2 linked regions of the Psychroserpens ponticola genome follow. The protein of the gene in region 1 interacts with the protein of each later gene in a pairwise test. Links are inferred from orthologs where the notes say so. Each region holds a gene or a part of one and is shown on either strand. Other genes may lie near its edges.

Region 1 (4,236 bases):
AATTTAATTAAAGGAACAGTAGGAATGTCTTTTTTTGAATGCATTAAAAACGATTTCCTATAAAGGTAAGATGAGATTTTGAAACATATTCAATATGACAACCTTTTTTTAAAATAATCCGCCTTGTGAAGGCCCTTTAATTTTACCTAAATGTTTATAAGCTTGTTCGGTAACTTCACGTCCACGAGGAGTACGCATAATAAATCCTTGTTGAATAAGAAAAGGCTCATATACTTCTTCAATCGTTTCTGGACTTTCACTAACAGCTGTTGCAATCGTTGAAATTCCGACTGGACCGCCTTTAAATTTTTCGATAATAGTTTCAAGGATTTTATTATCCATTTCATCTAAACCATGAGCATCAACATTAAGCGCTTCTAATGCAAACTTTGCTATTTTTATATCGATACTTCCATTCCCTTTTATTTGTGCAAAATCTCTAACACGACGTAATAAAGCATTTGCTATTCTAGGTGTTCCTCGACTTCTGCCAGCAATTTCAATTGCAGCTTCCATTGAGATTGGAACATCAAGAATTGCAGCACTTCTTTGTACTATACTAGTTAATAAATCGGTTTTATAATATTGTAATCGGCTTTGAATACCAAAACGAGCACGCATTGGTGCTGTTAACAATCCTGATCGCGTTGTGGCTCCAACAAGCGTAAAAGGATTTAAATTGAGTTGAACTGTTCTGGCATTAGGGCCAGATTCAATCATAATATCAATTTTATAATCTTCCATAGCAGAATACAAATACTCTTCTACTATAGGACTTAATCTATGAATCTCATCAATAAATAAAACATCGCGTTCATCAAGGTTAGTCAACAATCCTGCTAAGTCTCCTGGTTTATCAAGTACAGGACCAGAAGTCACTTTAATACCAACACTAAGTTCACTTGCTAAAATATGTGCAAGTGTTGTTTTACCGAGGCCTGGAGGACCATGAAACAAGGTATGGTCTAATGCTTCATTTCTTTGATTAGCTGCCTGAACAAAAATTTGAAGGTTCTCTAGTACTTGATCCTGACCTGTAAAATCATCAAAGGATAAAGGTCTCAACTTTTTTTCGACGTCTATTTCTTCTGAAGAGAAATTTTCGTTTGTAGGATCTAAGTTTTCGTTCATAAAATTAAATTAGAAACTGAAACTTGTTCAGCTCAAACAAATATAAACAAAAAGCCTTTCGATATTTACGAAAGGCTTTTCAATATTTTATAAAGACAGTTTAATGTTGAAGTTCTTCTTCTCCATCTTTTAATGGAATATTCTGAGGCACGAAATCGACATCATGTCCAGGTTTACTGTAATCATAAGCCCAACGGTGAACGTGAGGAATTTCACCTTCCCAGTTTCCATGAATATGTTTTACTGGAGCTGTCCACTCTAAAGTTGTAGATCTCCAAGGATTTTGTACTGCTTTCTTTCCGAAGAAAATAGAATGGAAGAAATTCCATAAATACACTAATTGAAATACTCCACCAACAATAGCAAACATAGTTATAACAACATTTGCATTGGCAGTATCATCAAATAATGGGAAATTTGAATTTGTATAGTAACGTCTTGGTAAACCAGCCATACCTATAAAGTGCATTGGAAAGAACACACCATAAGCACAAACTGCTGTCACCCAGAAATGTAAATATCCAAGGTTTTTATTTAGCATTCTACCAAACATTTTAGGGAACCAATGATAAATACCAGCAAACATCCCGTAAAGTGCCGAAATACCCATTACTAAGTGGAAATGCGCTACAACAAAGTAAGTATCATGAACATTAATATCTAAAGCACTATCTCCTAAAATAATACCTGTAAGACCACCTGTAATGAAAGTTGAAACAAATCCTATTGAAAACAGCATGGCTGGATTCATCTGGACATTTCCTTTCCAAATGGTGGTTATCCAGTTAAAAGCTTTAACCGCTGAAGGTATTGCAATTAATAAGGTTGTAAATGTAAATACAGATCCTAAGAACGGATTCATACCTGATATAAACATATGATGTCCCCAAACAATAGTTGAAAGGAATGCAATTGCTAAAATTGACATAATCATCGCTCTATAACCAAAAATAGGCTTACGAGAACTAGATGCCATAATTTCTGAAACTAGTCCCATAGCTGGTAATATCACAATATAAACTTCAGGATGACCTAGAAACCAAAATAAGTGTTCAAACAAAACAGGAGATCCACCTTGATAATGTAAAACTTCTCCTTGAATAAATATATCTGACAAGAAGAAAGATGTACCAAAACTTCTATCCATTATTAACAATAACGCGGCAGATAATAATACTGGGAATGATACAACACCAATAATGGCTGTTACAAAGAATGCCCAAATTGTTAATGGTAATCTTGTCATAGACATTCCTTTTGTACGCAAGTTAATTACGGTTACTATGTAATTTAATGAGCCAAGTAATGATGACGCAATAAATATTGCCATAGATACTAACCATAAAGTCATTCCCATACCAGAACCGCCTTGAGCCATTGGTAAGGCACTTAAAGGTGGATAGATCGTCCATCCTGCTGCAGCTGGTCCAGCTTCAACGAATAATGAAATGACCATAATCACACTAGATAAGAAAAACAACCAATATGAAACCATATTTAAGAAACCAGATGCCATATCTCTTGCACCAATTTGTAATGGAATTAAAAGGTTACTAAACGTACCACTTAATCCTGCTGTCAATACAAAGAATACCATTATGGTACCATGAATGGTTACCAATGCCAAATAAATATCAGCATCCATAACGCCATCAGGAGCCCATTTCCCTAATAATGCTTCAAAAAGAACATTAGGTTCTTCTGGCCATGCAATTTGCATACGGAACATAATCGACATTAAAACACCAATAACTCCCATAATAGTACCTGTAATTAGATACTGTTTAGCAATCATTTTGTGATCTTGACTAAAAATATATTTAGTAACAAAAGTCTCTTTATGATGATGTCCGTGATCGTCGTCGTGTGCGTGAGTATCTGCGTGTGCTGACATAATCTATTTTCTTTTTTTAATCTTTTAGTTAGTTAAAGAATTCTTGAACGTTTTTTGTTCACTTATCCAAGCATCATATTCTTCTTGAGTTTCAACAATAATCTTCATTTGCATATTATAATGAGATGTACCACATATTTTATTACATAATAGTAGGTAATCAAACTCATATATTAATTCTTGTCCTTTAGCTTCAATTTCAACTTGTCGTTCTAATCGTAGTGTATTGATATTTTTTACTTTTTCAATAATATCTGGATTACGACGCATATCAGTAGTTGTCACTGAAGGTGTGAATCCAAATTGAGTAATCATACCTGGAACACAATTCATTTGTGCTCTAAAATGAGGCATATATGCAGAGTGTAATACATCTTGCGAACGCATCTTGAATAAAACTGGTCTTCCAACAGGTAAATGTAATTCAGTGGTTATTACATCATCTTGAGCATAAGGATCCGATTCATCAACACCTAATATGTTTGCACGATCAATATCAATTAATCTCACATTAGCCATACCCAATGTATTGTCTTCTCCTCCATAACGAGCTTTCCAGTTAAATTGTTGCGCATATAACTCAATAACCATTGGGTCATCACTTTCATCAACATTCATGATAGTTGTCCAAGTAAATAAACCATAAATAATTAATCCAGCTAGCACAACTACAGGAATAAATGTCCAAATAGCTTCTAAAGTATTATTATCAGCATAAAACAATGCTTTACGCCCTTTTTCACCTTTATATTTATAAGCAAAATAGTGTAATAAAAATTGAGTAAAGGTTTGAACCACAAAGATAAGAGCCATTGAGATAACCATTAAATTATCTAAACCAGGTCCATGTTCTGAAGCAGAATTTGACATTAATGGCAAATCTCCTAAATACCAGAAACTTGCGATAGTAATGGCATAGATAAAGATTAGGAATCCCATCATTAAATATCCATTAAGAGTATTGTCTTTATCTGTAGCTACTTGTCCATTATCTGAACCTACTTGAGAGAGATCAAATATTTTCACCATTTGCCAAATTGCAACAGCTATGAAAAGTACTATTATAAGTGTTAAAAAAGCAGTCATTGTCGTTTGTCTTCTTTATTTAATATTATTAATAATGGAAATGTTCACTCTCTTTTAAGAAAGGATTACGCTCTGGTGTCAATGGCGCTTTTGTTAAAGCAGTAAAGACAATAAATATAAATAAT
Region 2 (4,218 bases), 3.3 Mb from region 1 along the record:
TCACTGAAGCTTCTGCCGAACTTTCTTGGTCAATTATTGGAAATGACATCAATTTATGGGAAGTTGAATACGGGTTAGCTGGTTTCTCACTTGGAACAGGAACGACTATTACATCAACCATTCCATTTTATACTTTAAATAGCTTAACACCTCAAACTCAATATGAATTTTATGTAAAATCAATTTGTAGTTCAACAAATGAAAGTCAATACCTTGGCCCTATTCCTTTCACAACATTAGCTAATTGTGCAATTCCAACGAATTTATTTTTAAATCAAGTAACGCATTGTAGTGTTGCTTTCGATTTTAATCCTAATGGAGAGACTGCTTATGAAATTGAATATGGAGAATCTGGATTTGCTTTAGGTACAGGTATGACAATGGGTACATCATCAAATATTAATACCATTACAGATTTGAATCCTGCTACTACTTATGAGTTTTACGTAAGAGCTAATTGTGGTTCTGAAGGATTTAGTGATTATTCTGATGCATTGGTTATAACTACTAACACTTTAGGTTTTACAGGAAGTTATTTACTGGAACAACTTACTCCTATAGGAGCTAATGGTCCATATTTATCTAATGGAGCCTCGCTTACAATTACAGCTCCTTCAGAAAACGAAAGATCATTTTTCAGTCAAATATTTCCACTGTTATGCCCAGACGCCCTTTCTTCCATTACATTCAACTTGAATTGTAATGAAACAACTTCAGTTAATAACTTCGACTCTCTGTGTACATGTGGAGGAACATATGAAATTGGACCTGGATCAAATAGTGGCTTTTTTACAGCTTCTAATGACACCACTTTTGAACTAACCTTTACTGCAGACCTTAATAATAGTTGTGGACCTCCAGAACAATTTTCATATCGTTTTACTAAACAATAAAAATATTTATTTAAGTATGAAACCCTTACAGAAATGTGAGGGTTTTTTATTTTAAAATCAATTAGCTGGCACATTCAAACGTTCATTTAAAATCCAACGTTTTATTAGGTTTTTATTAGTTGAAATTTCGGCGAACACATAAATATTTGAAGAAAAACAATATGCTTTTTTCGCTAATTCTACAACCACTTTATCATCGCAATAGCTCGAATGTAAAAAATATAATTCTTTATTTTTAACTAGCACATATCCAACATGATTATCGAGTCCAACAAAATAAATCCCATCATGATAAACCGAGTTGACTTTCTCTTTTAAAGATTCAAAAGTTAGGTTTCTGTAAATCTTAAGTTCAGAATTAGTTTGCAACATTCGAGCTTCAATAAGTCCAGCTTGCTGTGCCATTTTATAGCGATTTAAATTAAATCCGAAATGCTTTAAAGTGGTCGACACAAAATAACCACAAGCAATTTCACCTTCATTAGGAATATCTGTATGTCCATTAAAATCCCAATCGGTTCCATACCAATGCGGAACAATATCATTCAGTAATTTTGAGTATAAATATTGAGCTGCGCTATCAATAGCTTTCGTTGGATTGCTATCATACAAGTCTTTGAAATAAACTCTATCTGTTAGAATTTTATTTGTGATAGACGAATAATTCCCTTTTGGTTTGAAATTAATATTGAGTTTTAAAGAATCAAAAGTTGGTTCAATAGTTTCAATTATAGTGTCTGAGATTTCGTCAATATCAATTCTAGTTTGTCTTACAATTGTTTTCTTTTCAGTACTCAAATTGCAAGCACATAATAAAACAAAGAATATAATTATGAAATTTTTGATGACAAGTATTATTAATTACGTTAATAAAACTCTTTTTTCTTTTAATTATTATCACATTAATGGTATTTGTATATTTACTTTATGCAACTCACACCAAAATTAACAAACGTAGAAACCTCTATTTTTTCAGTAATGAGTGCTTTAGCAAACGAGCACAATGCCATTAATTTATCACAAGGGTTTCCTAATTTTAAGAGCGATCAAAAATTAATTGATGGTGTTACAAAAGCCATGAATTCTGGTTATAATCAATATGCACCAATGGCTGGAAATTTAGAATTACGTCAAGCAATTTCCAAAAAATTCAACATCTTATACAATTCCAGCTACCATCCAGAAACTGAAATCACTGTTACTGCTGGTGCAACTCAAGCGATTTTCACGATTATTTCTGCGTTTATAAAACCTAATGATGAAGTCATCATTTTCAAGCCAGCTTATGATTGTTATCAACCAGCTATTGAACTCAATGGAGGAAAAGCCATTTCTATAGCATTAGAAGCTCCAGATTATAAGATTAATTGGAATATAGTTAAGGAAGCAATCAATACTAAAACAAAAATGATACTCGTTAATACGCCTCACAATCCTACTGGAACTGTAATGAGTAAAAACGACATGCTGAAGCTTCAAGAAGTAACTAAAGGAACAGATATTATTGTCCTTAGTGATGAAGTTTACGAACACATTATTTTTGATGGCGAACAACACCAAAGTGTTTGCAGATTTAAAGACTTAAAACAACGCAGTTTTATCACAGCGTCCTTCGGAAAAACGTTTCATAATACAGGTTGGAAAATAGGTTATTGCTGTGCTCCAAAACTATTGATGGAAGCGTTTAGAAATATCCATCAATTTAATGTGTTTTCTGTACACCATCCTACTCAAAAAGCGTTAGCAGATTATCTTAAAAATTCAAATCACTATACAGAATTACCAAACTTCTTCCAAGAAAAACGCGATACATTCTTAAATCTCATTACGGATTCTAAGTTTAAATTTTCACCTTCAAAAGGCACGTATTTTCAGGTATTAGACTATTCTGAAATCACATCTAAAAACGATGTAGAATTCGCCAAACAATTAACCATTGAAAATGGCATTGCTTCTATTCCTCTATCTGTTTTTTATGATAATAAATTAGATCATAAAGTGTTGCGTTTTTGTTTCGCTAAAACGAATGACACGTTAAAACAAGCCGCCGAAATTTTGAATAAAATTTAACAAAAACTTAAGTGACTTCCACGCTACCTTCGTGTCTAATTTAGCAAACAATAAAATTTAATTCAATGAAATATATTATCCTAATCTTCATCACTATATTTAGTTTGTCTTTAAACGCACAAGACATTAAAAAGAATGACAATCTAAATCAGGTTAAAAAAGAAATTACTACTGAAAAATTAGAAAAAGAGAAGAAAAAAGCTGAAAAAGCACAAAAAAAGGCAGAAAAGAAGCAAAAAAAGGCAGAAAAAGCTCTAAAAAATCAATTAAAAGCACAAAAACGACTTGATAAAGCCTCAAAAAAATTAGAAAGCGCTCAGAAAAAATATGACAAGTTGAAACGTAAAGGAAAATTATCACCTCAAGACGAAGTTAAATGGTTAAAAAGAATTGAAGGTTATAGAGAGGATATCGAAAAAGCAAAAAAGAAAATATAAGTAACGTCTATTAGTATCGTTTAAAGATTATCTAAAATTATGACTTTGTCATTTAGAGCAAAACGAAGAATCTCAATTAGTCTGTTTTGTCTTTTGATTTAAAAATATCATGAAACGTCAGTTCGAGTGATTTTGAGATCCGAAAAATTGTATCGAGAACTAATTTAAAATAGAAATTCATATTCTCGATACAAATTTTACTCATTTTCAATCGTAAAATTCACTCGAATTGACGAATTTCATCAAAATAAACAAGGGGTTCAATTAATAAAAAGTAATTATAATGCCTAAAATTTGTAATTTTAGTACATGCAAAATGAATTAAAAATTGCCTTAATACAATCTAATTTAGTTTGGGAAAACCCAGAACAGAATCGGCATAATTTTAGTGCAAAAATAGCATCTATTACACACCCAGTAGATATTATCATTTTACCAGAAATGTTTACTTCAGGTTTTACAATGAATGCAGATTCTGTCGCAGAAACCATGAATGGAAAAACCATCTCGTGGATGAAAAACCTTTCCAAAGAAAAAAATGCTGCAATTACTGGAAGCCTTATAATAAAAGAAGAGGGCTCTTATTATAATCGTTTAGTGTTTGTGTGTCCTAATGGTGAAATAGACACGTATAACAAGCGACATACATTTACTTTAGCTGGTGAAGATAAAGTTTATAAAGCTGGACAGCATAATAGTCTCATTGATTATAAAGGCTGGAAAATTAAACCGCTTGTTTGTTATGATTTACGTTTCCCTGTTTGGTCTAGAAATGTTGAAAATTATGACCTTATATTTTATGTTGCAAATTGGCCTAA

The links.
Region 2: the proteins of MUN68_RS00760 (region 1) and MUN68_RS15375 interact in binary tests that used the Escherichia coli proteins (3 or more experiments, as listed by UniProt). The link is inferred for Psychroserpens ponticola from one-to-one orthologs.

Annotation. Positions count from the first base shown.
Region 1 is NZ_CP116221.1:182,979-187,214, reverse strand. Bases 629-3,579 are described here. They hold MUN68_RS00760 (cytochrome c oxidase subunit I), read right to left. Parts: upstream 3,026-3,579; coding sequence 1,232-3,025; downstream 629-1,231. Other genes in these bases: MUN68_RS00755 (cytochrome c oxidase subunit II), read right to left, coding at 3,050-3,579; ruvB (Holliday junction branch migration DNA helicase RuvB), read right to left, coding at 629-1,131. In the rest of the region: MUN68_RS00770 (cytochrome P450), read right to left, coding at 1-44; more of ruvB, read right to left, coding at 109-628; more of MUN68_RS00755, read right to left, coding at 3,580-4,111; MUN68_RS00750 (quinol:cytochrome C oxidoreductase), read right to left, coding at 4,140-4,236. UniProt on the Escherichia coli protein: Cytochrome bo(3) ubiquinol oxidase is the terminal enzyme in the aerobic respiratory chain of E.coli that predominates when cells are grown at high aeration.
Region 2 is NZ_CP116221.1:3,472,247-3,476,464, forward strand. Bases 959-3,891 are described here. They hold MUN68_RS15375 (methionine aminotransferase), read left to right. Parts: upstream 959-1,820; coding sequence 1,821-2,963; downstream 2,964-3,891. Other genes in these bases: MUN68_RS15370 (hypothetical protein), read right to left, coding at 959-1,691; MUN68_RS15380 (hypothetical protein), read left to right, coding at 3,029-3,400; MUN68_RS15385 (amidohydrolase), read left to right, coding at 3,710-3,891. Also shown: MUN68_RS15365 (fibronectin type III domain-containing protein), read left to right, coding at 1-893; more of MUN68_RS15370, read right to left, coding at 951-958; more of MUN68_RS15385, read left to right, coding at 3,892-4,218. UniProt on the Escherichia coli protein: Shows aminotransferase activity with methionine and histidine as substrates, and to a lesser extent also with phenylalanine.